One region of the Clostridium sp. FP1 genome, then DNA from elsewhere that is predicted to be linked to it. Evidence: riboswitches for the same ligand, from Rfam matches in the RefSeq annotation. Region 1 holds a riboswitch; the other holds the start of a gene.

Evidence for each region. Region 1 has a riboswitch for cobalamin ahead of G9F70_RS11560 (sirohydrochlorin chelatase). Riboswitches for the same ligand answer to the same signal wherever they lie in the genome.
Region 2: it holds a riboswitch for cobalamin, as region 1 does, so the genes downstream of both, G9F70_RS20635 (pyridoxal phosphate-dependent aminotransferase) here and G9F70_RS11560 (sirohydrochlorin chelatase) in region 1, are expected to answer to the same signal.

The regions. Positions count from the first base shown of each region.
Region 1 covers NZ_JAAMNJ020000001.1:2,403,515-2,420,403, forward strand. The annotation lists gene G9F70_RS11555 (NCS2 family permease) at 1-1,060, shown strand, start outside; cobalamin riboswitch at 1,185-1,359, shown strand; gene G9F70_RS11560 (sirohydrochlorin chelatase) at 1,544-1,912, shown strand; gene G9F70_RS11565 (precorrin-8X methylmutase) at 1,897-2,535, shown strand; gene cbiD (cobalt-precorrin-5B (C(1))-methyltransferase CbiD) at 2,528-3,604, shown strand; gene cbiE (precorrin-6y C5,15-methyltransferase (decarboxylating) subunit CbiE) at 3,601-4,197, shown strand; gene cbiT (precorrin-6Y C5,15-methyltransferase (decarboxylating) subunit CbiT) at 4,184-4,735, shown strand; gene cobI (precorrin-2 C(20)-methyltransferase) at 4,732-5,388, shown strand; gene cobM (precorrin-4 C(11)-methyltransferase) at 5,391-6,146, shown strand; gene cbiG (cobalt-precorrin 5A hydrolase) at 6,143-7,108, shown strand; gene cobJ (precorrin-3B C(17)-methyltransferase) at 7,108-7,827, shown strand; gene cobK (precorrin-6A reductase) at 7,824-8,549, shown strand; gene hemC (hydroxymethylbilane synthase) at 8,594-9,466, shown strand; gene cobA (uroporphyrinogen-III C-methyltransferase) at 9,485-10,960, shown strand; gene hemB (porphobilinogen synthase) at 10,953-11,921, shown strand; gene G9F70_RS11625 (bifunctional precorrin-2 dehydrogenase/sirohydrochlorin ferrochelatase) at 12,041-12,676, shown strand; gene G9F70_RS11630 (GNAT family N-acetyltransferase) at 12,808-13,281, opposite strand; gene msrB (peptide-methionine (R)-S-oxide reductase MsrB) at 13,464-13,913, opposite strand; gene G9F70_RS11640 (hypothetical protein) at 14,131-14,505, shown strand; gene G9F70_RS11645 (MarR family winged helix-turn-helix transcriptional regulator) at 14,683-15,129, shown strand; gene G9F70_RS11650 (ABC transporter ATP-binding protein) at 15,152-16,889, shown strand, end outside.
Region 2 covers NZ_JAAMNJ020000001.1:4,313,872-4,330,760, reverse strand. The annotation lists gene cobS (adenosylcobinamide-GDP ribazoletransferase) at 1-526, shown strand, start outside; gene G9F70_RS20640 (transposase) at 760-1,674, opposite strand; cobalamin riboswitch at 1,807-1,940, shown strand; gene G9F70_RS20635 (pyridoxal phosphate-dependent aminotransferase) at 2,103-3,287, shown strand; gene G9F70_RS20630 (cobyrinate a,c-diamide synthase) at 3,406-4,731, shown strand; gene G9F70_RS20625 (DUF1450 domain-containing protein) at 4,841-5,059, shown strand; gene G9F70_RS20620 (DegV family protein) at 5,294-6,142, shown strand; gene G9F70_RS20615 (PadR family transcriptional regulator) at 6,149-6,604, shown strand; gene G9F70_RS20610 (ABC transporter ATP-binding protein) at 6,877-8,646, shown strand; gene G9F70_RS20605 (ABC transporter ATP-binding protein) at 8,633-10,666, shown strand; gene G9F70_RS20600 (PTS transporter subunit IIC) at 11,427-12,452, opposite strand; gene G9F70_RS20595 (DUF4397 domain-containing protein) at 12,860-13,471, opposite strand; gene G9F70_RS20590 (hypothetical protein) at 14,492-15,862, shown strand; gene G9F70_RS20585 (hypothetical protein) at 15,963-16,889, shown strand, end outside.

The sequences.
Region 1 (16,889 bases):
GGGTGTAAATGCTCTTTTCACTTATACTATTGTAAGAGCTATGGGACTTAACTATCATGAAGCACTAGCCTCCGTACTTATAGCTGGATTTTTATTTTCTGTGGTAGCGCTTACACAATTATCTGAAATTTTATCAACATCTATTCCAAACAGTTTAAAAGAAGCTATCACCGTTGGTATTGGGCTATTTATAACATTTATAGGATTACAAAAGGGTGGTCTAATAGTTTCCAGTTCAACTACATTAGTCCAACTTGGAAAATTAACAGATCCTCACGTTTTAGCATTCTTAATTACTATGATAATTACTTTATGCTTATTTTTAAAAGATATACCTGGTGCATTTTTAATAAGCATTTTTCTAGGCACTATAACATCAATAGCATTTGGTATTGTAGATTTAGGTGCAATAAAATTTGGGCTTCCAAATTTTTCAGCATATAATGATTTGTTTTTCACAATGAATTTTGGCAAAATTGGTACTATACCATTTTGGGTAGCAACATTTTCTCTTACTTTAGTATTAGTTTTTGAAAACATAGGACTTCTACATGGACAAGTTGGAGGTATGTTAAAACAGCCTGAAAAAATAAACAAGGCATTGCGTGCTACAGCTTTTTCTACCGTATTTTGTGGATTACTTGGCACAAGTCCTTCAGTATCTACTGTTGAAGGCGCCGCTGGAATCGCTGCGGGTGGAAAGACTGGATTAACATCATTTTTAACAGGATTATTATTTTTAATTTCATTGTTTTTCATCCCAATAATAACCATAATTCCAAATGCAGCAATTTCTCCAATATTAATAATTATTGGTGGTTTAATGATTAAAAACATTATAAATATTGATTTCGAAGATTTCTCAGAAAGCTTTCCAGCTTTTTTAATAATAACATTAATTCCTTTGACTTATAGTATAGTTGATGGTATAGCTTTTGGATTTATAGTTTATCCATTAGCAAAAATATTTGCTAAAAAACATAAGGAAGTCTCATTAACTATGTATTTAGTTTCGTTAATATTTTTAATTTACTTTGTATTACGTGGATTAAGCTTATAATTTTATATCCTAGCCCTACAATTGTACATGTAGGGCTAGGATTTTATATAGAGACTTATATAAATATTAAAATATTACACAGGTGTTGCAATAAAGGGAAATATACTTTATAATAAGTTTAACTTAATAAATAGTTATTTAAGGTACCTTTTAAAGGTTTAATAGGGAAAGTGGTCTAAATCCACTGCAGCCCCCGCTACTGTACACGGAGACAAATTCATACCACTGGCAAAGCGCTGGGAAGGTTGGAGGAGAGTGACCCGCAAGCCAGGAGACCTGCCTAGATGATATACAGCTTTATCCTACGGAGGGAAGGGATAGCAATTATACATGCTTTTTTTTGCATTATATTGCTTTCACATGGGATGTGAAGGCATTTTATTTTATAAAATCTTTTACTCGACCTTTTGCAGGTCGAGTATTTTTATTTTTTTGATTATTTTAATTTAAAAGGTTGAAAATCCAGTTGAGAGGAGTAAATAGATGAAGAGTATATTAGTTGTTGGACATGGAAGTAGATCAAAAGATGCATTAGAGGTTTTTAATAAGGTGCTAGATAATTTTAAGTTAAAGGTAGAAGATAATGTAGAGGGGTGCTTTATGGAGTTATGTGCGCCAAACATACCGGATACAATTGATATTATGTATAAAAACGGGGCTCGCAATATAGTAGTTGTTCCATATTTTCTTTTTTGCGGAATTCATATTAAAGATGATATTCCTGGAATTTTGAAAGAAGTTAAAGCTAAGTATGTAGACCTTAAAATATCATTGGCAAGACCAATCGGATACAATAAGATAATTGCTGATATCCTTAAGGAAAATTCAGAGGGAGAATTAACATGTATTTAAAAAAACCTATGGAAATAGAGTATAAAAGCATGGATATAATTGAGGCTGAGCTTGGGGATCATGGACTTACTCCAATGGAACTTAAGGTTGTGGAAAGAACAATACATACCACAGGAGATTTTGATTATAAAAACATAGTGAGTATAAAATCAGGAGCAATAGAGGAAGGCATTAAGGCAATAAAGGGTGGATGCAGAATTGTAACTGATACAACTATGGGGCTTTCTGGAATAAATAAAAGAGCACTTGAAAAGCTAAACTGCACCGTGGAATGTTTTATTGGACACGAGGAAATATTTAAGAATGCAAAATTAAAGGGCATAACGAGATCCATGGCATCTATGGATTATGCAGCAAGAAGCCAAGTTGATATTTTTGTAATAGGTAATGCTCCCACTGCCTTATATAGAATTGGTGAGCTTATAAATGAAAATAAGGTGGCACCAAAGCTTATTATTGGGGTTCCCGTTGGATTTGTTGGGGCCGCAGAATCTAAGGAATATATTAGAGGATTTGATGTGCCTTCAATAACAACAATAGGTACAAAAGGCGGAAGCAACGTGGCAGCATCTATAGTAAATGCATTAATATATATGGCTAGTGACGGCAATCGCCATGAATGATCACTACGTAATAAAATATGGAAAAAGTCTTAGATGTGGATATACAACTGGAAGCTGCGCAGCTGGGGCAGCAAAGGCTGCAGCTAAAATGTTACTAAGTGGAGAAAAATTAGAAAATATTAGTATAGATACTCCAGCTGGAATCATTCTTACATTGAAGCTCTTGGACATTCATATAGAAAAAGATCATGCATATTGCTGTATTGTTAAAGATGCAGGAGATGATCCTGATTCTACGGACAAAATAGAGATATACGCAAGAGTGTCTAAACGAGAGGATTCTAAGATCCTCATTGATGGAGGAGAGGGCATAGGCCGAATTACAAGAAGTGGTTTTTGGGGAAAGAGTGGCACAGCGGCAATAAATCCTGTTCCAAGGAAAATGATTGCAGATGAATTATTAAAGGTGTCAAATTGTGGGTTTAATGTAGTGATTTACGCACCAAAGGGAAGAGAAATAGCTAAAAAAACCTTTAATTCAAATCTTGGAATAATTGATGGTATATCCATAATTGGAACAAAGGGAATAGTTGAGCCCATGTCTGAAGATGCGCTTAAAAAAAGTATTTATATAGAAATTGATGATGCCTATGACAAGGGAACAAGGGAAATAGTGCTGTTTCTCGGAAATTATGGTGAAAAAATTGTTGAAGGTTTAAATCTTCAGGGAGCTAAAATAAAAATATCAAACTTTATAGGTGATATGTTGCTTTACTCTAAAAATAAGGGCTTTAATAAAATAACCCTTGTGGGTCATATTGGAAAGTTATGCAAGCTATCCATTGGAGCCTTTAATACACATAGTAAGATTTGTGATGTTAGGATCGAAGCTTTTGTTTATTATCTTGCATTAAACAGCGCACCCCTTGCATTAATAAATTCTGTTAATGAATGTAAAACCTCAGAAGAGGCACTTAAGCTTATAATAGATAGCAATTATCCTCTTGTGATAAATAATATGATAGCTGGTTGTAGTGATAGAATCAAAAGATACCTTAAGGATGATGAATTTAGCATCCATGTAATTATGTATTCAATGGATTATGGAATACTTGGGAGGAAGCTATGATTAAAGTTGTTGGAATGGGGCCAGGAAATATAAATTATCTTACAATGGAAGCAATAAATGCAATAAAATCTGCAGATAGGGTTATTGCATTTGGAAGAATAGCTAGCACCGCAAAAATTTTAGTAAATGATGTTATTGAAGTAAATAGGGTTGATAGTATAATAGAAAACTTAAATGATAATGTAAATACAGCAATACTTGCCTCAGGGGATCCTTGCTTTTTCGGTATTATAGATTACCTGATAAAGAAGGGTATTGTAGTTGGAGAGGTAATACCAGGAATTTCTTCCTTCCAATATATGATGTCAAAACTAAAAAAGAGCTGGCAGGATGCCTTACTTATAAGTCTTCATGGAAGAGAAGAAAGTCTCTCAAAAGTTATTGAAAGTAGGCTATCAGTGATACTTACGGATAGCAAAAATAACCCTAATTTTATATCGAAAAGATTATATGAACTGGGGGTAATTGGAAAAATATATACTGGGTATAACCTTTCTTATGATGAGGAAGTTATATTAATTAATGATATAGGTGGCGAAATAGAAATAGCAGGGAATATATCAGTGGTGGTGATAGAAAATGAAATGGCTTAGAGATGAGGAGTTTATACGTGGAAAGATTCCTATGACTAAATTTGAGGTTAGGGCCCTCACCCTTGCAATGCTTGATATATCATCTGAAGATGTATTTTTAGATATTGGTGCAGGAAGTGGTTCAATATCTATTCAGGCAGCGGTACTTGGCGCAAAAGTATTTGCAGTTGAGAAAGAGCCTGAAGGACTAGAGCTTATTTTTAAAAATGCTGAAAAGTTTAATGTAGCAGTAGATGTCATAGGTGGAAATGCGCCGGAGGTACTTTGTAATATTGAAGGTTTTAATAAATGTTTTATTGGTGGAAGTGGTGGGAAACTTCACGATATTGTTTGCGCTGTAAGTGAAAAGCAACAAAGTGGTGGACTTATTTGCGGGAATTTTATTATCCCTGATAACATGATTCAATTTAAAAATTTGCTAAAGCAGTTAAGCTATGAAGATATTGAGGTTAGACTTATTCAATGTGCAGTTATGGATAGACTCGGACTTATGAAGGGTCAAAACCCTGTATATATAGTTAAGGGGAGAAAAATATGAGGAAGATTTATGGGATAGGAGTAGGGCCAGGGGATGCGGGGCTAATTACACTTAAGGGTTATAATCTAATTCGTAGTTGTGATTATGTGTTTTTGCCAAGTAGCAATGGAAATAGTCTTGCAGGAAAAATAGTTAGTGATTATATTGTGGACAAGAAGGTTATTGAAATTGAGTTTCCTATGGGTGAAGACAATGAGGAAAGATATATAAATGCAGCCATTAAAATAGATGAAATACTAGGTGAGGGCCAAGTTGGAGTATTCCTAACCCTTGGTGATCCAATGACCTACAGTACTTATTTATATTTGATGTTTGAGCTTAAAAAAATGGATCTCAATGTGGAAACTATTCCAGGGATAACTTCATTTAATGCAGCGGCATCAAGACTTTCATTGCCCCTAACGCTAAGGGATGAAAGCTTTTACCTTGCAGATGGGACTCTAGACGAGGAAATACTTAAGAGGGTTGATACAGTTTGTGTACTTAAGATAATAAAAAACAAATTAGATATAATGGATAAACTAACAAAACATGGGTTTGAATATGTTTGTGTGAAAAGGTGTACACAAGAAAATGAAACATTAATATATGAAAAATCAGAAATACTTGAAGACAACGATTATATGTCTTTGATATATGCAAGGAGGAAATAATAGTGATCTATTTTGTAGGTGCAGGACCAGGGGATGTTGATTTAATAACAGTTAAAGGAAGAAGAATTTTAGAAGCTGCAGACGTAGTTATATATGCAGGCTCTCTTGTATGGGAAGAACATTTGAAATTTTGCAAAAGTGGTTTTGAAAAATATAATAGTGCCTCAATGACTCTTGAAGAAGTTATTTCAGTAATGGTAAGTGAGCAAAACAGTGATAAAATAGTTGTAAGACTTCATACTGGAGATCCATCAATTTATGGAGCAATCAGGGAGCAAATGGATGAACTTGATAAACACCATATGGAATATAGTGTTATTCCAGGAGTGAGTTCATTTACGGCAAGTGCTGCAGCCATTAAAAAAGAATTTACTCTTCCAAATGTAAGCCAAACTGTAATAATTACTAGAATGGAAGGAAGAACACCAGTGCCACCTGAGGAGGATTTAGAAAAGCTTGCTTCGCATAAATGCTCTATGGCTATATTCCTATCAGTTCAAGATATTGAAAATGTAGTTGCAAAACTTATTAAGGGTTATGGAAGTTCCGATGTTCCAGTAGCAGTTGTTTATAAAGCCACCTGGCCAGAGCAAAAAATTGTAATGGGGAGGCTTTGCAATATAGCTGAAAAAGTAAAAGCTGAGGGGATAGGGAATTTTTCTCAAATTTTAGTGGGATACTTTATAGAGGGAGAATATGAACGCTCATTATTATACCATCCTGGATTTACCCATGCCTTCCGAAAGGGAGTAAAATGAAAATTGCCTGTCTTTACTTTACAAGGAGTGGAGAAGCTATTGCAGAGAGAATAAAGTATTCCTCAGATTATGAAGTACATATATACTCTAAGGAAAATTACAAAATTAATCTAAATAGTATTTTTAAGGATTATGATGGAATTGTTTTTATTTCTTCAACAGGAATTGCAATTAGAATATCAGCGCCCTTTATAAAAAATAAGACTGTTGATACTGCGATAGTTGTGGTGGATGACCTGGGAAGGTACTCAATAAGTCTTTTGTCAGGGCATATTGGTGGGGCAAATGAGCTTGCAGAAAGCATAGCAGAGTGTCTTAAATGCCAAGCCATAATTACAACAGCCTCAGATGGCAGAGGAATAGAAGCAGTTGACATGTTTGCAAAAAGAAATAATCTTTTTATTGAGAGTTTTTGCGATGCAAAAAAAATAACATCTATGATGCTTTCTGGAGAAGATATAAAGATCCAATCTGAAATTGAAGCTAAAATAGGATATGGAAGTATTGTAGAGCATCATGAAGCAGGAGCAATATTTGTTTGTTCAAAACTCCATATTAATTATGATAAACCTAGTTGCATTTTAAGACCTAAAAATATCACAGTAGGACTAGGTTGCAGACGTGGAAAAACCATGGACGAGATAATTCATGCGCTAATGACAGTATTTATTGATAATGATTTAAGTATAAATAGTATAAAACAAATTGCAACCGTTGATGTAAAGCAGGATGAAAAAGGCATAATAGATGCCTGTCAGTATTTAAAATGTGAAATGCTGGTAATTTCAAGGGAAGCTATTAAGGTAGTTCAGGGTAGATTTAATAAAAGCGCATTTGTTGAGCAGACAATTGGAGTATCTTCAGTATGTGAGCCCTGCGCGTATATTTCTGGTGGAGAAATAATAGTTGGTAGAACTGCAATAAATGGGATAACTATTGCTATTTCTAAAGGAGGAAAATAATGGCTAAACTTTACGTAGTTGGTATTGGCCCTGGTGGTCTTGATAATCTTACATATAAGGCGGCAAATGTAATAAAAAAATGTGAAGTAGTGGTTGGATACAAGTTTTACATAGAATTGGTAAAAGATATAATAGTAGGTAAAAAAATCATTTCAACTGGTATGAAGGGTGAAATTGAAAGATGCAAATTGGCCTTGCAGGAAGTTGAAAATGGAATTGATACCTGTATTATAAGCACTGGAGACCCAGGGCTTTATGGTATGGCTGGGTTAATACTTGAACTAGCTGGCGATATAGAAGTTGAGGTAATTCCAGGAGTTAGTGCTGCTTTTTGCGCTGCATCAGAGCTGGGAGCACCTATTATGCATGATTTTTGCACAATAAGCCTTAGTGATTTACTTACACCTTGGGAGGTTATTGAAAAAAGGCTTGAAGCGGCAGCGAGTGCTGATTTTGTAATAGCTATATATAACCCAAAGAGCAGGGGCCGAAAAATTCAAATAAAAAGAGCAAATGAAATAATAAGAAAGTATCAGAATGGAGAAGTTCCAGTAGGGCTTGTAAAAAATGCAGGTAGAGAAGGTAATGATAGGAAAATGGTAACTCTTGACACTGTGGATTTTGAATTTATAGATATGATGACAGTTGTACTTATTGGTAATAGCAAAACCTATATAAAAGATGGTAAAATGATAACTCCAAGGGGTTACAACCTTTGATATGGATTATTGGAGGAACCACAGAAAGCACTATTTTAATATCTAAAATAAAGGGGTTACTTAAGTATATTATATCTGTTGCAACCTATAGTGGCAGTGAGGTAATAGACGATGAACATGAGAATGTTGTGGTTTCGAGAATGAATTATGAAGAAATGCTAGAATTTATCAAAATAAAACACGTTGAGACTGTAATAGACATGTCCCACCCTTACGCAATTGAAGTCAGTGAAAATGCACGACTTGCCTGCGAGAAGGTTAAAATTAAATACTTGAGATTTGTACGTAAAAAAACTGAATTTGAAAATGTTGTTTATGTTAACAACATATCAGAATGTATTGAATTTTTAAAAGGAGTTCAGGGACATATCCTATTTACAACTGGGATTAAGAATATAAAAGATTTTGAGGCGATAAAAGATAAGCAGAGATTTATATATAGGGTACTTCCCACAATATTTAGTATTCAGGAGTGCGTTAATAACAATATTAAAATGAAGGACATTATTGGGATGCTAGGACCCTTTTCTGAAGATCTTAATATTAGTTTATTTAAGGAATATAATGCGGATTATGTTGTTATGAAGGATAGCGGAAGCGTTGGGGGAACACCAGAGAAAATAGAGGCTTGTTTTAAATGTGGGATTACCCCTATAGTAATTGGACGTGGATTTGAGGATGGAATAGGTGATATGGATAAATTACTAGCCATGATTTTATGATTGGACTAATATAAAATATGTATTTAGAGAGGTTGGGTCATGATTTGGGAATAATAATAGCTTCAAGAAAAAGTAAGCTAGCACAGGTTCAAACTGATCTTGTTATGAGTATGATATACGAAAAACATAAACTAATTTGTGAAAAGCTATTAATGGATACAAAGGGAGATAGAATACTTGATGTAAGCCTTGATAAGATAGGTGGCAAGGGCGTTTTTGTAAAGGAAATTGAAATTGCAATGCTAGAGGGACGTGCAGAAGCCGCTGTTCATAGTATGAAGGATGTGCCTTACGCCATGCCAGAGGGCTTTGAAATAGTTTCAATGCCCATTCGTGAGGATGCTCGGGACGTTTATGTATCTATGAACGGTATTCCTCTTGAGGATTTACCAAAGGGCGCAAGAATTGGGACAAGTAGTCAAAGGCGTTCTGCCCAGATTATGAAACTAAGAACAGATGCTGTAATGGTACCCATAAGGGGAAACATTCAAACTAGAGTGGAAAAAATAGAAAGAGAAAACTTGGATGGCATTATACTGGCAGCAGCTGGACTAAAAAGGTGTGGTATGGAGTGTATTATAACTCAGTATCTCGATGTGGATGATTTTGTACCTGCTATTGGTCAAGGGGCCCTTGGAATTGAAGCATTAAAGACAAGCTCATATATTGATATATTAAATAGCATAGAACACCTGGAAACTAGGATATGCGTGGATGCAGAGAGAAGTTTTATGAGACGATTAAATGGAGGCTGTCATTCTCCAATTGGAGCATATGCTAGGATACAAAATGAGGACATGTATATAATGGGCGTATTTGAGATAAACGGAAAATTTATTAAAAAAGATATATTGGGAAGCAAATATGATTATATAAGGCTTGGAGAATTGCTTGGTGAAAAGATAATAAATGATTAAGGAAAGGCGGTGCTTTTTATGTCAAAAGTATATTTGATTGGAGCAGGCCCTGGAGATGAGGAACTTTTAACACTTAAGGGTAAGAGAATTCTTGAAAAGTGTGATGCAGTTTTATATGATAGGCTTGCAAATGATAGTCTTTTAAAATATTTAAATGAAGAATGTATAATATATTACTGCGGTAAGGAACCTGGATGCCATTACAAAACCCAAGAAGAAATAAATGATATGCTTGTAAACCTAGCACGAGAAGGAAAAACCATCGGAAGAATAAAGGGAGGTGACCCATATATATTCGGTAGGGGTGGTGAGGAAGCCCTAAGACTTGAAGATGAGAAAATTGAATTTGAAGTAATTCCAGGAATTACCTCAGCTATAGCTGTTTTAAATTACGCAGGAATTCCTGTAACTCAAAGGGGAGTATCGCAGAGTTTTCATGTATTTACTGGACAAAGTGCAGAGAAATTAGATATAAACTGGAAAAGTGTAGCTGGTTTAACTGGAACATTGATATTTTTAATGGGACTTAAAAATATAGAGATTATAACGAATTCACTAATAGATAATAATAAAGATGCAGAGTGCCCTTGTGCTGTTATTATGAGGGGAACTACTTCAAAGCAGAAAAAAGTTGTGGGAACTCTTAGTAATATATGTAGTAAGGTAGCAGTATCTAAACTTGCATCTCCCTGTATAATTGTAGTTGGAGGAGTTGTTGGTTTAAGTGAGAAACTTAATTGGTATGAAAGAAAACCTCTATTTGGGAAAAACATATGTATAACACGCTCAAAGCAGCAAAGCGAAGAAATTAGTGAAAAACTGCTTGATTTAGGTGCCCAGGTAACTGCCATAAATTCAATTAAAATAGTGGATACCTCAGAAAATTTAGTGAATTATATTAAAAACCTAAATTTATATGATTATCTAGTTTTTACAAGTGTAAATGCTGTTAATTTATTTTTCAAATATTTAAAGGCTAGTGCATTTGATATTAGAAAAGTAGGTGGGGAATTTTGTGCAATAGGTCCTGCTACAGCCCAGGCAATAAGAAACATGGGAATAAACCCATTAATTATTGCAGAGCAATTTGTTTCTGAGTCTCTTCTATTAGAGATTAAAAAACATGCAAAACCTGGTGATAAAATATTAATTCCTGGGTCCAAAAGTTCCAGAGCATATCTAGGAGATGAACTTAGAAAACTTAATTGCGATGTGGATGAGGTTCCTATTTATGAAACTGTGGAGGGCACACTTCAAAATGAGGCTGCATTTGATAATGTGGATATTGTTATTTTCACAAGTCCTTCAACGGTTAAAAATATGATATCAATGCTAGGAATAAATAGAATAAGAGAAAAAGAATGTATAGCCATTGGTCCCATAACGGGCAGTGAACTCAGTAAAAACAATATTAAATATAGTGTATGCGATGAATATTCTAGTGATGGAATAATCAAAAATTTGTTGCAATTAAAAGGAGAAAAAAATGATTAATAGAAGAAGAAGACTAAGAGCAAGTACAGCAATAAGGGATTTAGTAAGAGAGACAATATTAACACCTAAGGACTTTATATTACCAATATTCGTTGTAGAGGGTGAAAATATAAAAGAAGAAATTTCATCAATGCCAGGAAATTATCATTATTCAGTGGACAGGCTTTATGAAATAATAGATGAGGTTGAGAAGGCTGGAATCAGGGGTATCATTTTGTTCGGACTTCCAGATACAAAGGATGAGGTTGGAACTTCCGCTTGGACAGATGATGGAATAGTTCAAAGGGGTGTAAGAAAAATAAAGGAGCTTAATAAAGAACTTTTAGTAATTACAGATATATGCATGTGTCAGTTTACAAGCCATGGACATTGTGGAATAATGGACGGGTGTGTAATTGATAATGATGCAACACTTCATTATTTAGAAAAAATAGCGCTGTCCCATGCAAAAGCTGGAGCGGATATGGTAGCTCCATCTGATATGATGGACGGAAGAGTTGGGGCTATTAGAAATATCTTGGATGAAAATAATTTTAAAAATGTATCAATAATGTCTTATAGTGCAAAGTATTCATCTGCATTTTATGGCCCTTTTAGGGAAGCTGCTCACTCTGCACCACAATCTGGAGATAGAAAAACATACCAAATGGATCCAGCAAATATACGTGAAGCAATGTGCGAGATTGAGGATGATATAAAAGAGGGTGCTGATATTGTTATGGTTAAGCCAGCAATTTCATATCTTGATGTAATAAGATGGGCAAGGGATAGATTTGATGTGCCAATAGCAGCTTATAGTGTAAGTGGTGAATTTGCAATGGTTAAGGCTGCAGCTGAAAAGGGACTTATTAATGAGAAAAATATTGCAATGGAAATGTTAACATCAATAAAAAGAGCGGGTGCGCATATTATAATTACTTATTATGCAATAGATGCTTGCAGATGGCTTAAGGAAGATTAATTTTAAGATGGAAATATAGTCATAATGCTCACTGGTCAATATAAAAATACTGACTAGTGAGCATTAAAATTTTAAATAGTATTAATTAAAACACATAAATCTTTTGGGGGAATGCTGCTATGACTAAATACTATCCGATGATGATTAATATTAAAAATAAAAAATGTTTAGTTGTTGGAGGCGGAAATGTTGCCTTTAGGAAAGTTAATGAGCTTATTGAATATGGAGCTAAAGTAACGCTAGTTTCCAAGGAAATTAATGAAAACATAAATTCATTAGTTGAAAATGTGGACAAAAGCATTATATATATTGAGGATACTTATAAAAGTGAATATATTAAAGGTGCTTTTATAGTTATTGCAGCCACTAATGATAGGGGCATTAATTTTGAAATAGCTAGTGACTGCGAGCAAAAAGATATTCTTGTAAATGTAGTAGATGATTTAGAAAGTAGTAGATTTATAGTTCCTGCAAAAGTTAAAAGAGGAGACCTAACAATAACATTATCTACTAATGGTAAATGTCCCTTTTATAGCAAATTACTAAGAAAGAAATTAGATCTTCAATTTGATGATAGCTACAGTATATTTGTAAATATATTAGGCGATTTTAGAAAAGAGCTTTTAAAGAATATAGAATCATGTTCAAAAAGAAAAGATATAATGGCTTCTTTAGATATGGAGTACTATATTAAAAGGCTTAGGGAAATAGGAGAAGAGGAAGTTCGAAAAGAAATTATGACACATGCTCTATAGAATTAAAAAATCAGTAAAATAGCAACAGAGATTTTTAGCAAGCAGACAAGCTCTATATGTGGGTTTAGCTATATTATAGCAAAGAAAAAAACTTCAGTAGAAGGGTAAATCTCCTTCTGAAGTTGTTAGTGTTACAGCACTGCAGGTGATGATTTAAGTTTTAAAACCATAACCTCCTCTTCATCCTCAACTTCACCTGTAAATTCAAAGCCAAAACTCTTATATAAACCTTTAGCTACTGCATTTTCAGGCACCTCACTAAGATATACCTCATCATAATTATAATTATTGCCAATATATTCAATGATTTTTGCCATTGATTTCTTGCCATATCCTTTTCCTTGGAACTTCTCATCAATCATAAACCTGCAAATCCAAAATTCATCATCAACATTTTTATCCTCATCCTCATCTATTCCAAACATAACAAATCCAACCATAGTTTCATCATCATAAATACACATAGGTGTGCAGTCAGGTTCATATTTTGATTGTGCCAAAGAAAATGAATTAGGTGCTACAAAATGCTTCTGAGCTTCTGACACCTTTAAATGTACACAATCCAGCCAGTTATCAGAAGTTACTTCTTTTAATAAAATATTCATATAAAATCCCCCCGGGTTCATTTGATGCTTGAACTTCGCTAGAAAAGTAAGCTATCATTTTAAATTTTGGTACATGTATATTTTACACTATTATACATGTAAAATATATGGTTATATTAATTAATATTGATTAATTATAAATATTTTACATAAAATAATATTTTCTTAGAACTACCTTATTTTTAAAATAGTTCTAGATACTCCTCGTACCCTTCTTCTTTAAGTTTATTAGTAGGTATAAACTTCAATGCAGCACTATTTATACAATATCGTAATCCACCTTTTTCACTTGGACCATCGTTGAATAAATGTCCTAAATGGCTGTCACCATATTTGCTTCTTACTTCTGTTCTTATCATTCCATGGGTTACATCCTTATTTTCCTTTACATGTTCTTCCACTAGTGGCTTCGTAAAACTAGGCCACCCACAGCCTGAATCAAATTTATCTAGAGAGGTAAATAATGGCTCTCCACTATTAATATCTACATAAATTCCTTCTTCACTATTATTCCAATACTCATTATCAAAAGATCTTTCTGTGCTATTTTCTTGACTTACCTCAAATTGAGTAGGAGTCAGTGTCTTTTTTAGTTCTTCTTTACCTTTTTTGTTATAAATTTTTTTAGACATAAGATTATCTCCTTTCGTTGTTAGAGTGCTTATTTTATTTTTAAGTTACCCATTAAAAAATATTCATATAAACATGGTACCAAATGTTTATATAATACTCTAGTTAAATTTTATTAAATGTTTAACTTAATATATAGTGAACTCAAGCAGAATTTTTTATAATAATAAGGAAACAATATAATATAGTAAGCAAAAAAATTATATAAGGAGATAGATTATGAACTATTTAGACAAATTAGCAAAAAATATTGAGTTTAATGGAAAAAAACAAAAGGTTAGCAATCATAAAAGTTTTTTGGCTTTAGCAGTAGTGGGTGTTGCAATTGGAGGTGCTGCTGTAGCTTTATTCACTAAAAATTGCTCTATAGAAACAAAAAAAAATGTTACTAACAATCTAGAAGATAATAATGGAGGTATACAAAAGGATATTGATGAAAATGCAAATATAGTTGAAGATATAAATCTTAATAGAGATGAAATTGAGGATACTTTGAAAAATGTGGGTGAGGAATCCATAGGTGATGTTGGTATTGCAATGGAGCATGCACTAGAGGATGATTACGATGAGAAGCAAAATGAGGATAAAAATTAATTGAAATTGCAAGATAATTATTATACTCTCACAGGGACAGACATTTTAGTCTGTTCTTTTGTTTTTTTTTGCATAGGTATTGACATAAAAATTTTTTGGGAATATAATGTACTTCGTAAGCGAAATATACGTATACGAAATGTACTGGAGCGAAATATATTTTAAGGTGGTGTTGTAGTGGAAATATTAAATGATAGCATAGAAGTTGCAAAGCTGTTTCAAGAGGTTATGCAGTTATTTAAACATAATACAAGTAAGGTGCTTTGTGAAGCAGGTATTTCTGCACCTCAAGGCATGGTACTCGGACTTTTAAGTAAAAAAAAGAAGATGAAGATAACAGAACTTAGCCAGCAGCTTTGTTTATCCAATAGTACTGTATCGGGAATCGTCGATAGGCTTGAGAAGCAGGAAATGGTAGTACGAGAAAGAAGTGAAAGTGATAAGAGGGTAGTTTATGTAAGTATATCACCCAAATTTAATGACATGCATGAAATTTTTAAAAAGCAGTTTGAAAAAAACATACAAAGCACAATGAGTAGAGGAAGTGAAGATGAACTTCATAAAATTTTTGAAGGTCTAAGTACACTTAAGAAACTTTTAGGCGACCAACAAAATAAACAATAACAGTGAATGGAGATGATATTAAATGATTAAATTATTTAGATTTTTAAAACAATACACATTGCAAATAGTTGCAATAGTTGTATTGATTTTTATTCAAGTACTTGCAAATCTATATTTGCCAACACTTACGGCAGATATAGTTGACAAGGGGATAGTACAAAAGGATGTAGTTCAAACTATTTCATTTTTAGGATTTAGTGGCTCGTATAAAGGTGTAGATTATATTCTTAGACTAGGTGGAATTATGCTAATTATATCACTGGGTGGCGTAATATGCTCAGTTATGGCTTCATTTCTATCTTCAAAAACTGCTGTAGGCTTTGGTAGGATTATTCGTAATAAATTGTTTGCTAAAGTTGAAGGGTTTTCGCTACATGAGTTTGATAAGGTGGGGACTGCCACTCTTATAACAAGAACTACAAATGACGTTACTCAGGTTCAAACAGTAACCGTAATGATTTTTTCTATTATGCTTTTTGCACCTTTAACTGCCCTAGGTGGTATTGTTATGGCTTTAAGAGAGGATGCATCACTAACCTGGATTTTTGCAGTTGTAGTTCCGCTTCTTGGAATTATTATTGGAGCAACTCTTGCATACGCTATGCCGTTATTTAAAGCAATGCAGGTAAAAATAGATAAATTGAATCTTGTATTACGTGAATCACTTACTGGTATTAGAGTTGTACGCGCATTTAATCGTACAGAGACTGAAAAGGTTAGATTTGATGATGCTAATGCTGACCTTATGGACAATGCTGTAAAAGTGAATAAAATTATGGCGTTTTTAATGCCAATAATGATGTTAATTATGAATGTTACAACAATTGCTATTATTTGGTTTGGTGGCAAAAGAATAGACGCTGGAACTATGCAAGTAGGTTCATTGCTTGCATTTATTCAATACGGAATGCAAATTTTATTCGGATTCTTAATGCTTGCTATGGTATTTATAATGATACCAAGAGCTCAAGCTTCAGCAATAAGAATAAATGAAGTATTAGACATGGAACCGGGAATAATAGATCCAAAGAAGGAAATACTTGCTGATAAAAAAAGTGGATATGTTGAATTTGTTGATGTCAGCTTTAGCTACCCAGGTGCAGAGCAACCAGCCATTAGCAATATAACCTTTAGTGCAAGGCCCGGCGAGACAACAGCTATTATTGGTGGTACAGGTTCCGGTAAATCTACCCTAGTAAACTTAATACCACGTTTTTATAATGTGGATAGCGGCACAGTATTAGTTGATGGTGTGGATGTACGTGAAATGAGTCAGGAGGGTCTAAGGTCAAAGATAGGCTTTGTTCCTCAAAACACTGTACTCTTTTCTGGAACTATTGCTGAAAATATTAAATATGGTAAGAATGATGCGACCTTTGAAGAAGTTCAACATGCAGCAACTGTAGCACAAGCTACAGACTTTGTTAATGGAATGGAAGAAGGGTATGAGCATTTCATTGCTCAAGGAGGTACAAATGTTTCTGGTGGACAAAAACAACGTCTATCTATAGCGCGTGCTCTAGTTAGAAAGCCTGAAATATATATTTTTGACGATAGTTTTTCAGCCCTTGATTTTAAAACTGATGCAAAACTTCGAGCAGCACTTAAAGAGGAAACAGCAAAAGCTACGGTACTTATTATTGCTCAAAGAGTTGCAACAGTTATGGACGCTGATAGAATCATAGTTTTAGATGAAGGTAAAATTGTAGGTATGGGAAATCACAATGAACTTTTAACCAGTTGTGAGGTATACCATGAAA
Region 2 (16,889 bases), 1.9 Mb from region 1:
TACTGGTGCCTTGCATGTAGATGGACTTGGAGATACCTGCGATGGTTTCTTTTCCTTAAAAGGTGGTAAAGATAAAATAATAGAAGTTATGAAGGATAGTAGAGTAGGTACTTATGCAAGTGTTGCTATAGTATTCGATATGTTAGCCCGATACGCAGCAGTATATACTATCATAGAATTAAATTTACCATTTATATTAATTGCAACGCCAGTAATTGCAAGGTTTACTGTAGTGTTTTTATCTTTTATCGGAAAAAATGCTAAAGAAAATGGCTCAGGCAATATATTTATTGGCAATATAGACGTTAAAAGGGTTGTGATTACAGGTATTACAACTATTATACTTGGGACTTTATTAATAGGATTTAATAAAAGTGTTATATTAATAGCTTCAGGGCTCCTTTTAAGTTTACTCTTTAATAAGTTTTGTGAAAGCAAAATTACGGGACTTACAGGAGATAGTTTAGGTGCTAATAATGAATTAGTTGAAATTTTAATTATGATTTTATTTGTAGCTATGAATTAAGCGGGGACGGTTAACAATTAATTAAACTATATTTTGGTACAAGGTTTTTATGAAACTTTGTACTTTTTAATTAATGATGTTTTCAGTACTTATTTTCATGGGATATTTTAATAAGATATGATATTTTTAAAGGCTTGTCCAAATTTATTTAATTAAAAATAGCTTTATATTATCTTGTAATTTTTTATAAATTAAAATATAGAGATACAATAAGGTATTAAGCTTAATATTAATTACTCAGCGTAACATTTAATAAATTCCTCAAGGATATTTTCGTAGTTTTTGTTAGTTCTAATTAATTCTAGACCAATACTGCTTAATTTTGATACTCTAGCTGGTGTAATGTTTCCAAGTATGTTGGATATATCACTGGATTTTAAATTGCAAATACTCCTCATTAAAACAACGGTTAATGCTCTTGCTTCTACAAGTTTTCGACTGTACTTCATATGAAGTTGGAGCTTTGCTATATTCATCTTTACTGCTATAAATTCTATGATATCTTCAGGCTTAAAGTTTCTTACAAGTATTGTCCGGACACTGCAATACTTTGTCTTTTCATCTTTAAATTCAAATTCTTCTTTTAATTTTTCGTCGGTGCATCCAAAAACAAGGCTATAGTAATAATTCCTTGCCAGTTTAAGATTATTACCAAAAAAGCCCATGACAAATCCGTAATCAACTATGTTTAAATGGTCACGTCGTTTTCCAATATATATTCCCAAACTAGAAAAAGCATATTTTTCAGGACAATCTTTAAATTCACTTATATCTGTAGGATTATTATGTATATATAGTGATACAGTCCTTAAGTATCTATCACTATCAACTATTTTGCTTTTGAATCTGTCTTTAAAAAGATGGCCCTCTCTTTTATACTTTTTATTAAAGTACATTGCGTAAGAAAAATTTATTCCATGCATGACTTTTGATATATCTGCACCATTAGCATCAATTAATAGATGTGAATGGTTATCCATAAGACAGTACCCATAAATTTTAACATGATGGAGATCTTTGTATTTTTTTACAAGAGATAAATATTTTTTCTTATCTTCATCATCTCTGAACAAATCTACCTCAGTGATGCTTTTACACATAATATGGTATATAGCATCATTTGTTTTTAATCTTGCTTTTCTTGCCATAAAAAACACCTCTTTATATAATTTTTTATATTATTGCCTTTAACTGGTGAAGATATTCATAGTTCAAAAAGTTGTTAACCGTCCCCAAGCATTTTATTGACATGAGGGCGTAATTATAATAAACTGTAGTTAAAATAGAATAGAATTTTAGGTGCCTTTTAATAGGTGAAAAGGGAATGCGGTTTAAATCCGCAGCAGCCCCCGCTACTGTAATTGAGGATAGCTCTTCAAAAGCCAGGAGACCTGCCTAAATGATGTTAACAAAGATTTCGGAGGGAAATAGCTTTTTAATATAGTTAATTTAATTATAAATTAATTAAAAAGTAGTCGCTATCTTAAGCTTACTACTTTTTTTGCGTTTAAAAAGATAGTATATTGAAGAAGCTGGGTGGCTTCTGAAAAGTTATAAATAGAAAGGAAGGTATTTAATGATACATGGTGGAGACGTTTATACTGATGGATTACTTCAGGGCCGAGAGTTAATTGATTATAGTTCTAATATAAATCCATTAGGGGTTCCTAAAAGCTTCATTGATAACATTAATGAAGCAATAAATGCCTTAACAAGATATCCAGATATTCAATATAGAGATGTGTTAAAAGCTTTAAGAGAATATATTGATTGCCCAGAAGAGTATTTTGTTTTAGGCAACGGAGCTGCAGAAATAATTGACTTGGTTATAGCTTGTCATAAAAGCTTATTAATTGTTGTGCCTTCTTTTGTAGAGTATGAGATTGATGCTAAAAAGTGGGGTTGTAATATAGAGTATTCCTATTTAAAAGAGGATATTAATTATAATGACTTATTAAAGACTGAATATGCTCAGCTTTCCTATGATTATGAAGATATTTTAAATAAATTACAAAAGGTAGAAGCCATGGTTTTAGGTAATCCCAATAATCCTAATGGCAATATCATTGATAGAGGCGAGTTTCAAAAAATTCTTGAATATTGTGAGAGTAATAATAAAGTAATAATAATAGATGAGGCTTTTATTGAATTTACGGGAGATTCCAGGCACAGTTTTGTAGACGAAGTTAAAAAGTACAAGTGTTTATTTATAATAAGAGCTTTAACTAAATTTTTTGCAATGCCTGGTATAAGGTTTGGGTATGGAATAAGTAGTAATGCTGATTTAATAAAAAATATTAAATCAAAACAAAACCCATGGAACATAAATTGCTTTGCAGAAGTTGCAGCACGCCATGTGTTAAAGGATAGTGTATATATTCAAAAAAGCAAAGAGTGGATAAGAGAGGAAAGACCTAGATTTTTAAAATCATTGAAAAATATTTATTTTATAGAAGAAGTATTTTTAACCTATGGAAATTATGTGCTTTGCAAATTAAATGGACTAGCCTTTGAAAAAGGACTTGCCTTTGAAAAAGGACTTGCCTTTGAAAAAGGACTTGCCTTTGAAAAAGGACTTGCCTTTGAAAAAGGACTAAACTCAGAGGAATTTTATAAGAGTTGCCTAGAACAAGGCTTTGTAATAAGAAAAGCAGACAATTTTAGAGGACTTGATAAACAGTATATAAGGCTGGCTATTAAGGATAGGGGTAGCAATGAAAAATTGGTGGCAATGCTAGAGAGTTTGAAATTTAAAGTTTAATCAAGCGGGGACAGGTAAACATTGGATATAAATACGGCAATTAGGCGGGGACAGGTAAACATTGAAGATGGATAACAACTATTTGAATTCTAGCAAAACAAGGATGTGAAGATTAAAAATGAAGAGTATAATTATAGCTTCGAATTGCAGTGGTGGTGGTAAAACCACAGTAACACTGGGAATTATGAAAGCACTAAAAAATAGAGGATTTAAGGTACAAGGGTACAAAGTAGGCCCTGACTATATAGACCCAGCTTTTCATACAAAGATAACCGGTAGTGATTCAAGAAATTTAGATTTATATCTTATGGGAGAGGCGGGAGTTAAAGCTAGCTTTTCTAGAGGCGATGGTGACTTAGGGGTGGTTGAGGGTGTTATGGGTTTATATGATGGGAAAGGTACAGATACATCCTATTCTACTTATCACATATCAAAGGTTTTGGACTTACCTATTATACTTGTATTGTCTCCAAAGGCTCAGGTAGCAACTCTTTGTGCAGAAATAAATGGAATAGCGAATTTCAAAGACGCTAATATAAAGGGCATAATACTAAACAATGTAACAGAAAGTTATTATAATTTACTTAAAGCATCTATTAAAGAAAACTGTAACTTGAAGGTCTTAGGTTATCTTCCGAAGGATGACAGGTTAGATTTAAAAAGTAGGCATTTAGGGTTAATTCAAAGCAGCGAAGTCGAGGATTTAGAAGAGAAAATTGAAATATGTGCTCAGTTATTAGAAAAGCATTTGGATATGAATTTATTATTAGATGGATTTAAAGAAAGTGAAAAATACATAGATAAATTTCATGTGGAGTATAAGGGAAAAAAAATAGCTGTGGCCTATGATAAAGCCTTTAGTTTTTATTATAAAGAAAATTTAGAGCTTTTAGAGGAACTGGGACAAGTTATATACTTTAGTCCAATTGAGGATGATGAGCTTCCAAGTAATATTGATTTTCTTTATATAGGTGGAGGATACCCAGAGGTGTTTATAAAAGAGTTATCTCAAAATGCATCTATGCTAGAAAGTATAAAAAAATCTCTTAATAATGGGCTGCGTTGCTATGCGGAATGTGGAGGATTAATGTATCTTACTTTAGGAGAAAAACTAGGTGTGGAAGAGCAAACATCAAATAATACAGTTGGTTTTTTTGAAGGTTATTATACTTTGACAAAAAAACTTCAGAATTTTGGATATGCAGAAATCAAGGTAGAGTTAGATAATAATATTATATCCAAAAACATGAGTATAAACTGTCATGAATTTCATAAATCTACTGTTGAGCTAGAGGCAGAAAATGTATTCAAACTTTCTAAACAGATTTATGATGGTAGCCATAAAAGTTGGAAATGTGGATATGCTTTGAAAAACACCTTAGCAGCCTATGGACATGTGCATTTTTTTGGTAATTTAGAATGGTTTAAGGAAATATTTAAATAGATGAAAAGCAAAAGAATTAACTATATTCCTTTTATTCGAATTTTTTGGTACAATACATTAGAAGAAAATATTTTGCATTTAGTAAAATCAGCAAAAGGAGATTACATATATGAAGATTAGTTTTTGTAAGCATAACGTAGGAATAGAAGAAGTTGTTGAAGCTGTTAGAAATGAGTACCCAGAATGTACAGTTACCCTTAATAAATGTATAGGTGCTTGCGATAAATGCGGTAATACATTAATTGCCAGAATAAATGGGGAATTAGTTGAAGCAGAAGATTGTGAGAGTTTATTAGATATTATAGGTGAGTACATGGAGTTAGAGTAGAATCTTCCTTAGATAACTCTCTTTAGCGTTATAGTAGCTAAAGAGGGTTGTTTTTATGTTAGAGCTGTTTCCTCCAATTTGCGTAATTAGTTGAATTAATTGTTAACTGTCCCCTTACATAAAGTTGAATTAATTGTTAACCGTCCCCACGTAATTTTTTTCTTATGTATCACTATTGATACATATAATCGATAGTGATATAATGTCAATATAAAGCATATAGGAGGAGTTAATTTGAACAAAATAGCTTTAATTACAGACACTACAAGCGATTTAAATAGAGAACTCATAGAGAAATATAATATTAATGTATTACCCTTTAGGATTATCTATTCTGATAGAGAATATTTAGACAATGTAGATATTACATCACAGGAAGTTTATGCAAATATGGAAAAAGAAGTACCTACATCCTCACTGCCATCGATGAAGGATATGGAAGAACTATTTTTGAAATTGGAAGAACAAGGATACACTCATGCTATAGCAGTAACGCTGTCTACTGGGTTATCGGGTATATTCAATGCAATGAAACTTACAAGTGAAAATCATCCAGGAATTAATACACACATATGTGACTCACAATCTATAGCTCTTGGTGAAGGGTTAATAGTAACTGAATGTGGAAGACTTATAGAAGAAGGAAAGAGCTTTGAAGAAATTGTAGAAGCTATTCCCTCTATTAAAAAGAGAATCCATCTATATTTTCTAGTAGGCACTTTAGAGTACTTAAAAAAGGGTGGAAGAATAGGAAAGGTTTCAGGTACTATAGCAGAGCTTTTAAATATTAAGCCTATAATCGCTGTAGATACTGATGGTAAGTATGTTACCTGTGAAAAGGTAAGAGGTAGAAAGCAATCACTCAATAAGCTTGTAGAACTTACAAACAATATTTTAGATAAAAAGAAGTGTAGAGTTTATATAGTTCACGGCGATGCTTTAGAAGAGTCTAAAAAAGTAATGGAGAGTATACGTCCTCATCCAAACGTTATTTCTATAGAATTTGGTGGATATATAAGCCCTGTATCAGGAGTTCATAGTGGACCAGGTTTAATAGGAATGGTTTGTATAGAGGAACCTTAAATATAGATGGCTAATATAGAGATTAAAGAAAGTGAGATAGACATTAGGGCTGAAGAAAAAAGACTTTATGAAGAATATAAGAAAAAACTTCTAGAACTCCGAAAAGTTCAAAAGGAAAAAGAAGCAGTGGGGCAAGTATTCACAAAAGGATTACTACCACTGTACGCATTATTTATTCTAAGTTTAGGTGAAACTAATGGAAATGATATATCTCACAAAATAGGAGAGCGGACAAATGGTCTTTGGGTTCCTAGTACAGGTGGAATATATCCTCTTTTAAAAAGATTGGAAAAGGAAAAACTAGTAGTTGGTGAATGGAGTAACGCGAAGAAGGCTCAGAAAATTTATAAAATCACCGAGGTCGGTAAAAGGCAATTAGAAAATAAAAAATACCTATTGCAAGATAAAATCGAAGAAGCGTTGGAAGTATTTAAGATAATTTATAGCGATTTATACAAATAGTATATTGTTAAATAAGGAGCTGCAGGGATTTCGCTTGCAGCTCCTTTTGTACGTCCAGCATATAGGCTAAGACCATAGACTAAAAAAATCTATAGTAATATTTCTGAATTAAAAAGGAATTTAAATATAAAAATAGAATATATTACAAATAAAATTCAATTAGAGAGTCTAAGCATAATCCCATGGAATCCAAAAATGCCATGGGTGACACCTACATGGCAACAGGCGAGCGCCCAATAGAACCAAGTAGCAACAGGAAAGAGGGGGAAAGCATGAAAAAAATCAGAGAACTTTTTAAGTACACCTACGATTATAGAAAAAGGTATTTGTTTGGAATTGTATTTTTAATAATAGTTGATATATGTCAGCTAATACCGCCCAAATTAATAGGAGTTATAACAGACAATATTTCGAAGGGTACAGCAAGTAAAGGTTTACTATTAAAATATATATTGCTTATAGTTTTGGTCGCAGCTCTTATGGCAATAGGTAGATACGTGTGGAGAATTTTCATTGTGGGTAGTTCAAGATATGTGGAGTACGATATAAGAAACAAATTTTTCACCCATTTGCAAAGTTTATCTACAGACTTTTATGATGAAAATAAAACAGGAGATCTTATGGCGCTAGCCACTAATGACCTTAATGCGGTAAGAATGGCCCTAGGACAGGGTGTAATTATGATTATAGATGCTGTAGTTTTAACTATAGCAACTATTGTTATTATGCTTAGTATAAATGTGAGGCTGACGCTATTATCACTTTTGCCACTTCCTTTTGTAAGCATAGTATCACTTAAATTCGGCAAGATAATGCACAAAAAATTTACTGTGGTTCAAGAAGCCTTCTCAAAGCTTACAGATATGGTTCAAGAAAATTTCTCTGGCATAAGAATTATTAAATCCTTTGTACAAGAAGAAAGTGAGTTTCAAAAGTTTGATGTAGAAAACACCAATAATTTTAAAGCTAATATGTCTCTTATTAGAATATGGGGATTATTTTCACCGCTTATTGAATTTATTGCATCACTAGGCCTGGTACTATTAGTAGCCTTAGGTGGAGTATATGTAATTTACGGAAACATATCTCTTGGGGATTTTATAGCCTTTAATATGTATCTTGCAAATCTAATTTGGCCAATGATGGCTATAGGCTGGGTAATTAATCTTATACAAAGAGGGTTTGCATCGCTGGAGCGAATAGAAAAAGTTCTAAAAGAAAAGCCTGAAATTTTTGATGTAAATACCAATGCATGTGCAACACTTAAAGGAGATATTGTTATAAATAATTTGAGTTTTAAGTATAAAACTATGGAAAAGCCAGCCTTAACTAATATTAGTTTAACTGTAAAGTCAGGACAAACATTAGGTATAGTAGGTCGCACAGGCAGTAGTAAAACCACCTTGGCCCAATTACTCCTAAGGATTTATAACGTGGAAGATGATAAAATTTTTATAAATAATGAAGATATAAATAGGATTCCATTAAATACATTAAGAGAAAATATAGGTTTTGTATCTCAAGATTCCTTCTTATTTTCTAATATAATGTCAGAGAATATAAATTTAGCCTTTGAAGAGCTAGATATGGATAAAATAATTCAAAGCACTAAAGAGGCAGATATTTATGATAATATAATGGATTTCCCTATGGGCTTTGAAACCATTGTTGGAGAAAGAGGAGTAACGCTCTCAGGTGGACAAAAGCAAAGGACGTCTATAGCAAGGGCTCTTATTAAAAATCCAGACATATTGATTCTAGATGATTGCTTATCAGCGGTAGATGCTAAAACAGAAGTTAAGATTCTTCAAAACCTAAAAAGAATAATGAAGGAAAAAACCTCTATTATAATATCCCATAGAATCTCTGCAGTAAAAGATGCAGATACAATAATTGTGCTAGAAGAGGGCGAAATCATTCAAAGAGGAACCCACGCAGATCTTATAAATGAAGTTGGAATATACAAAGACATTTATGAAAAGCAACTTATAGAAGAGCGAATCCAATCTGATGAGGAGGTGGCAACGGGTGGAAAACTATAATAATGAGGAAGAGAATATAACTAAAGAATATGACTCAAAGCTTATGAGGCGACTTCTAAAATTTGCAAAACCATATAGGTGGTACATAACACTCGTAATATTCATAATGTTAATAGTAACAGCTATGGATTTAGCTCGCCCATACCTCATAAAGAATGCTATAGATAACAATCTAATGGGCTACAATAAAACCTACACCATTGTAGCGGAGCCTCTAGAGAATAGTATCCTTCTAGGTGACAAGTATTTAGTTCAAGGAGACATTAAAGATGGTGAACCCTGCTCTATGGTATATCTTAATAATAGTTACTATATTATCCATGGCAAAGTACAAGAAAACACTGAATTCAATATAAAAGTTGATAAGTTTACGCAAGGTGGCACTACCTATAAGGCAGATATTATAAAGCCAGCGGATTTGAAAATACTAAGAAAAACTGATGTCCAGCAGGTTATAAAAACTGCAGTATATATTGTGATAATAGCTATTCTGATTTTTATACTTAATTATATTCAGACATATATATTGCAATATACGGGACAAAAGATTGTGTTTAGCATTAGGGAAGCAGTATTTAAGCAAGTAGAGGGCCTATCCTTATCATTCTTTGATAAAAACCCTGTGGGGCGCCTTGTGACTAGAGTAACAAATGATGTGGAAACGTTAAATGAAATGTATACGGCTGTGCTGGTTAATTTATTTAAGGATTTGTTTATGCTAGTGGGAATAGTTATAGCTATGTTCATACTAGATGTTAAATTAGCACTAATTACTGTAGGGGCACTACCCTTTGTAATTTTCACGGCTTTCCTATTCAAAAAGTATGATAGGCAGGCTTACAGAAAAGTAAGAGCTAGACTTGCAAAAATAAATTCCTCTATATCAGAAAATATATCTGGTATGAAAACTGTTCAGGTCTTTGGTAAAGAAAAGAAAAAGTATAAGGAATTTGATGAGGTAAATAAATCTTATAAGCAGGCTACCATGGAGCAAATAAAAGTATTTGCAATCTTTAGACCTACCATGGATTTGTTTTCATCTTTAACCTTAGCACTACTTTTATGGTTTGGTGGAATAAGAGCAATTGATGGAAATATAAAACTAGGGGTGTTATTTGTTTTCATAAGTTATTTAATGCAATTTTTCCAGCCTATATTTGACCTAACAGAAAAATATGATATACTCCAATCCTCCATGGCATCCTCAGAAAGAATTTTTATGCTTATGGACAACCAAGAAAAAATTAATAATATTGAAAATCCGGTGGAAGTGGATAGATTTAAGGGAAATATAGAGTTTAAAAATGTTTGGTTTGCATATAAAGATGAAGATTGGGTTTTAAAAGATGTTAGTTTTAATATAGAAAAAGGTGAGAAAATAGCCTTTGTGGGAGCTACAGGTGCGGGAAAAACCTCTATTATAAACCTTATAACTAGATTATATGACATTCAAAAAGGTGAAATATTGGTAGATGGACAGAATATCAAGCATATGAGGAAAGAGCAACTACGAGAAAACATAGCTACAGTGCTTCAGGATGTATTTCTCTTTGCAGGGAACATAAAAGGCAATGTAAGACTAAATAATAAAAACATTTCTGATGAGGAAATAATAAAAGCCTGTAAATATGTGAACGCTGATAAGTTCATTGAAAAATTGCCCCAGAAATATTCTGCGCCTGTTAATGAGAGAGGCTCAACTTTTTCACAAGGTCAAAGACAGTTAATAGCCTTTGCAAGAGCTATAGCTTTTGATCCACCAATCCTAGTCCTGGATGAAGCTACTTCTAATATAGATACAGAAACTGAAAGCTTAATTCAAGATGCATTAAGTAAGCTTACAATAAACCGTACTACAATTATTGTGGCACATAGACTATCTACTATTAAAAATGCAGACAAGATAATAGTGTTGCATAAAGGTAGGATACGAGAAATAGGAAACCACGCGGAATTGCTTGAAAAGCAGGGGTTGTATAGTAATTTATATAAGTTGCAGTATATGGAAGGGAAGAATTAAGGGGAAAAAAGATAATCAATTTTAACTCCTTCTTAAGCTCCCATACTTTAATTACTTCATAGTTATAATCAATAGTTAGTTTTCCTTGCCAATCATCATTTAGTGTATTTCTTTCATTGTCATGTTCCGGAAAGTAAAATATTACTGCTTGATTTATTCTAGGTGTACTTCTATCTTTAGACATAGTATATTCCCAAATATCTGCTCTATATCTTAACATTCTTGTAGGCGTTGCTTTGTCTTTGTAGCCTTGAGGTTCTATATTTAAAATGTATGGACCATCTGGACTTTCAACCCAAAATAATGAATCTAATCTTGATTCCGTTTTGGGTACTTTTTCTGTTTTCATTTCACTAATCCATTCTCATTTGCAACCAGGGAGTAAAAGCTTTACCCAATCTTCTGGTCTTATCTGAATTAATCGTTTTGAAGGTATATCTATTTTTGGCATGTACGCTTCACCTCATATCTATATTTTATCACATTTAGATTCAAATAAAAATTCAGATAAAATAATTAACCCTTAAGAAACAGAGTTATATGGTTCTCTTATTTATTATGCCCATTATTTAAAATATTCTTTACACATATTAAGTTATTTCTAATCTACAAGGTTACCGCCTAAGATATATTTGAAAATAAGTATCGCATATATTGGAAGGAAAAAACAAAAGCTCCTATAATACATTCATGTATTATAGGAGATTCCTTAACTTTAAACATGCCACTTGCCACGTGGGTGGCACCAACTTAGATGGCACTAGAGTTTTAGCTTTAAGTCTCCTTCCCTTATCCAACCTTTATTTCTCATAATCTCTGAGAAAATTAAGGTTAAGACTGCGGGGGCTATAAAGTGTAAAAATAATATTTTTAAAACTATTATAGAAGTAGGTTCACTGCCTTGCATAGCTGCAAGGGTACCGAATTGACCTACAAAGCCACTGGTGCCCATGCCTGCACCTAGAGAATTATTTTTCATGGAAAAAATAGTTGTAGAAAGAGGTCCTAGAATTGCACCTGCTAAAGTAGGAGGAATCCAAACTTGAGGGCGGGTTATTATGTTAGGTAATTGTAGCTTAGAGGTACCTAGTCCTTGAGATACCAAACCACCTACTTTATTTTCTCTATAACTAGAAACAGCAAAGCCTATCATTTGAGCACTGCAGCCCACCGTGGCAGCACCGGCTGCAAGGCCAGACATATTCAAAGAAATTGCTATGGCAGCACTACTAATTGGAGAAGAAAGTGTCATGCCCATTAAAGTAGATACAGCGATACCCATTGGAATAGGCATAAGATTAGTAGCGGAATTAATGACTGCACCTAAACCCGTCATAAAGACTGAAATATAAGGCCCCACAAATTTACCTGCTATACTTCCAGTAATAATAGTAACAATGGGAACTATTAGAATATCAAGTTTTGTTTTTCCAGACACCAAGTTTCCAAGTTCTGCACCTACTACAGCTGCAATGAAAGATCCAACTGGGCCACCACCCATATACATATACCCGAAGGCACCGGTGGCAGCTGAAGAAAACATTGCAAGAGGGGCGACCTTTAAGCCCCAAGCTACAGCAACACCTATGGCGCAGCCAACTACAGGGGATTTAGCTGAAATAATTTCTGTGAACTCTTTAAGGAAGGTTAGGCCAGGGATTTTTGATAATTGACTTAGTATTAGTCCAATAATTAATGAAGCAAATAGACCTAATGCCATTGCACTTAAGGCATCTATAAAATCACGTTTAAAGGTTTTTTTTACAGCAATTTTGAATTTTTCCATAAGTTCTCCTCCTAATGAAATATAGTGTTCGTAATATATGCTTTTGTTATGCTAGGGACATAAACCATGTTTATAATATTATACACATTTATTGTTAATTAACTTATATACACAAATGTATACCTATGTATATACACGTATAAACTGACAACATTATACCATCTCCTTATAAAGACATCAATAAGGTAGAGAGAAAAAGCATGAGGGCATGAAAAGAAGCTTCTATAATATATTAATATATTATAGAAGCTTTCTTAAATTTTAAACTATCGCCTTTGGAGCTACAAGAGAAAACTTCTGATGGAGATTTATATTCCTACAGAAGTTTTCTCTTGTGTAGAAGTAGGAGACCTTCCTTCTGAAATGTAGTTAAAGATGCCACTTGCCAGGTGGGTGGCACTCGATATTTAGTCTTCTCGCATTTCTAAATAAGAACTACCATCAAGAGGGATTAAGGCTTGAAGGCCTGGTCGACCATTAAGTAGGCCTATAGCATAAACGGTGTAAAAACGCTGGGATTTTAGTTTTATATTAGGAACGTATAAAACTGTGGTTTGGGTACCGGTAGGTCTAGCTTCTAAAGTATAGGTTCCAGCAGGAACTTCTATATAGTCAGTAAATCCTTTGTAACTAATATTCTTAAATAGAATTTTACCATTAGGTAATACAATATCAACAGGTCCAGTATTAGGTGATAAATGAGCGAACTTAATATATACATTATCTGATGGATTCATAATTTTAGTTTCAGGAACGGAGAGTAAATCCATGTTAGGTAACATTCCAATGGCAGCAATAGTGTAAATTTTTTCAGGTGGAATAAAAAGTGTTTTATTAAGTACGGGAGAGGCAATAGTTCCAGCTGGATAGATTTTTACATTGTAATTACCAGTTACAACATCTATATAATCTGTAAAATCACCATAGGCGAGGCTTTTAAATTTTAACATATCATTAATATACACATCAACAACTGGGGATTTAGGTGAAGCATGAAGAATTCTTAAATATGAAGTCATAGGGCGAGCGCTAGTAATAGGGCTTACCCTATATAGAGAATAAGGATTATAAACATTTTTTGGACAATAGAACATAAAAGGCTCCCTTCAAATATTTCTACTATATTAATATATGAAGAAAAATTCTAAAGGGTTACTAAAATTTATTGTAATAAATCATGTTTGTTTGTAATAGATATGTAAAGGACTATAAACATACTAAATTTTATGGTGGAGATAAGAACAACTATATTATAGTAATAAACCTTATATAAGTGTAAAACATAAAAACATATGAACTAGAGGAAATTTTAATGAGTAAGTGAAAATTAAAGCAATTAAAAATCAAGTAAAAAAAATTCTAAAAGTTGCAACTAAAATATAGTCATAAACGTTATATAAGTGTAAAACATGAAAACATATGAACTATAGGTAATTTTATTAGATAAGTGAAAATTAAACCAATTAAAATCAAGTAAAAAAAAATTCTAAAAGTTGCAACTAAAATATAGCCATAAACGTTATATAAGTATAAAATATGAAAACATATGAACTAGAGGAAATTTTAATAACTAAGTAAAAATTAAACCAAGTAAAGAAAAGTAAAAAAAATTTCTAAAAGGTGCAACTAAAATATGACCATAAACGTTATATAAGTGTAAGTTATGAAAATAAGTGTACCATGTGAAAATTAAAGAAATTGAGTTAAATTTTAATAAAAAAGTTGAAATTAAACAAAAAGAGTTATATAATAGGTACAGTATGAATTTTGTGTAATTGGATTAATGTTATCACAAATATTTATGTCATTTCATAATATGGTAAAACACCATACATTCTAAAGGGATCACAAACACATTGAAGTCTTTAATTACTAAGTTACTTTAAACTGATTTTTATGTTTTATAGTAATAAAAAGAGCTCCCTAGGGGGTGTAGTTAAAGGAGAAAATATTGTATTCTTTTAAAAAGATTACAATTATAATTAAGTTTTTATTTTTTTAAAAATAAAAAGTATATATTAATGGGAGGGACAAACTATATGAAACAAATCAAAAAATCACTAAGCATATTCATGGCAGCAATATTCGTAATGGCCGGAATTTTAGGTAATGTTACAGCAAACGCTGCACAGGCAGTTACAACAAAGGTACTTGTTCCAGCGATAAATTATGTTGGAGTAGAACATTCACCACTAATAGTAGGAGATACTGAAAAATTCACAGTAACTTCAAACTTTACAGGAAAAGTTCAATACAGAGCATTTATGTCCGATGGTAAAACATGGACAGAATTAACAAAGGGATATGGCGCATCAGTAGATGCTAAAACACCATATGTTTTACCAGAAACAGCAGCATTCAAATTAGGAAAATATAAAGTTTCAGTTTGGGTAAAAAGAGACGCAGAAACAGGAATTAAATCTAACAGCAATGGTAACTTTGATAGTTATTATGTTGCAGAATTAAATTGTGTTGCTAAAGATGATGCTAATAGAGTATACGCTAATGGAAAAGCTGATTACACTGTTAATGGAATGAAATTAACTTTCAACAAAATAGAAGGAATTAGTGGAATCCCAGGACCATACAAATATGCAATGCACGTAATGGATCCAACAACTGGAGTATGGACAAAGAGAGTAACTACTTACCAAGAATCTCCATCATATACATTCACAAAACCAGGAACTTATATGGTTGTTGTACATGCAAATACAGAAAAATCAACAACTTGGGCAAAATACTTAGCACAAGATAAAACAGATGCTAATCAAGGTTCAACATATGGAACATATGAAGCTTGGAAAACAATAATGGTAACTGTTAAATCAGAAGAAACAGTAAAAGTATTTGATACTACTGTTGCAGCAGCTCAATTTGGATCATTAGTAAATGTAACTATGACAGCAGAAGGTACTAAAAACTTTCCTACAGCTACTCAATACCAAATACTTAATGGTACAAGTGCTTTATCAGCTGTAGTTAACTTGGGAACAGCTACAACAGTTATGTCTATCCCAGTTAAAGTTGCAGGAGACAAAGTTAATGTTAAATTAACAAATGCAACTGGAACAGAAGTTAAAACTATAGAAGTTGCTTTAGGACAATCAGGAACAATTACAATAGCACCAGTAGCACCAGTAGATCCAACTACAGCAGATGTTAAAGCAACAGTAAAAGCTGCTACATTTGGAGCATTAGTAACTGTTACATCAACTCTAAAAGACGCAGTTAAATACCAAGTATTTAATGGTACAGCAGCTGTATCAGCTATAGTTGACTTAGGAACAGCTACAACAGTTATGTCTATGCCAGCTAAAGTTGCAGGAGACAAAGTTAATGTTAAATTAATAAATGCAGCTGGAACAGTAATTGCAACAAACGAAGTAGCTTTAGTAGCTGCTAACTAGTAACTTTTAAAAGGACTTTAACCCTTAATTAATATTTAATTAAGGGTAGTTAATAAATAAAGTATCAAAATAAAACCAAATTAAATGGAGGTATAAATATATGAACAAGAAAATTACAAGCTCAGCTCTTGCTGCTTTAATGATAGCAGGATCAACATCTTTCTCAGCTTTCGCAGCAATGTCTAATGGTACTGTAGTAATAGGAAACAAAGCGTTTGACTTAGCTTATGCTAATGATGCAAAAAATCTTACTGAAATCACTAATGCATTGGTTGCAGGTGGAGCAGTTTATGTTAAAAACTTCGAAGGAAACTGGATTAACAATACAACTGGAACAACAGTAGCAGCAAGTGTTATACCAGCAGTAACTTATAAAAATGCTACTGGAGTAGTAACTAATTATCCAGCAGCAGATAAAGATGCAGCGGGAGTAACAGTAACTAATAATGGTGCAAAAAGTTTCAAAGCAACATTTAGTGCTGAAGTAACAGATACAACAAAGGTTGTATTTACAGTTAAACAAGGACTATCAGAAGTTAAAACTTTAACAGTTATTTGGAATACTGCTAAAACAGAAGCTACATTAACTAATACATCAAACTTACCAATAGGAGAGTATACAGTTAACGTAATGAATGATAAAACTGATCTTGGAACTACAAAATTAACTGTAGTAGAACAAAAAATTGCTAAGATTAATATAACTTCAACTAAATTAGGAATTAACAATGCAATTAGAAAAAATAGCAATGATTTTGGAGTTGGATTTGTAACTTATCAAGTATTAGATCAATTTGGAAATGATATTACACAGTCTTCTATTTCTAACAGTTTAACTTTCCAATGCGGTTTAGGTACTGTAGAAGGAAAAAATGGTGTAATTAAATTAACACCAAATATGAATATTTTACAATTTACTTCAGTAACAATAAGTGCTTTTGATTCAGGTACTGGAACAAATACAAGTGCTACATTACCAGTATCTACAGAATCTGGTACATTAAGTGACATAAAGCTTACAGCTTTA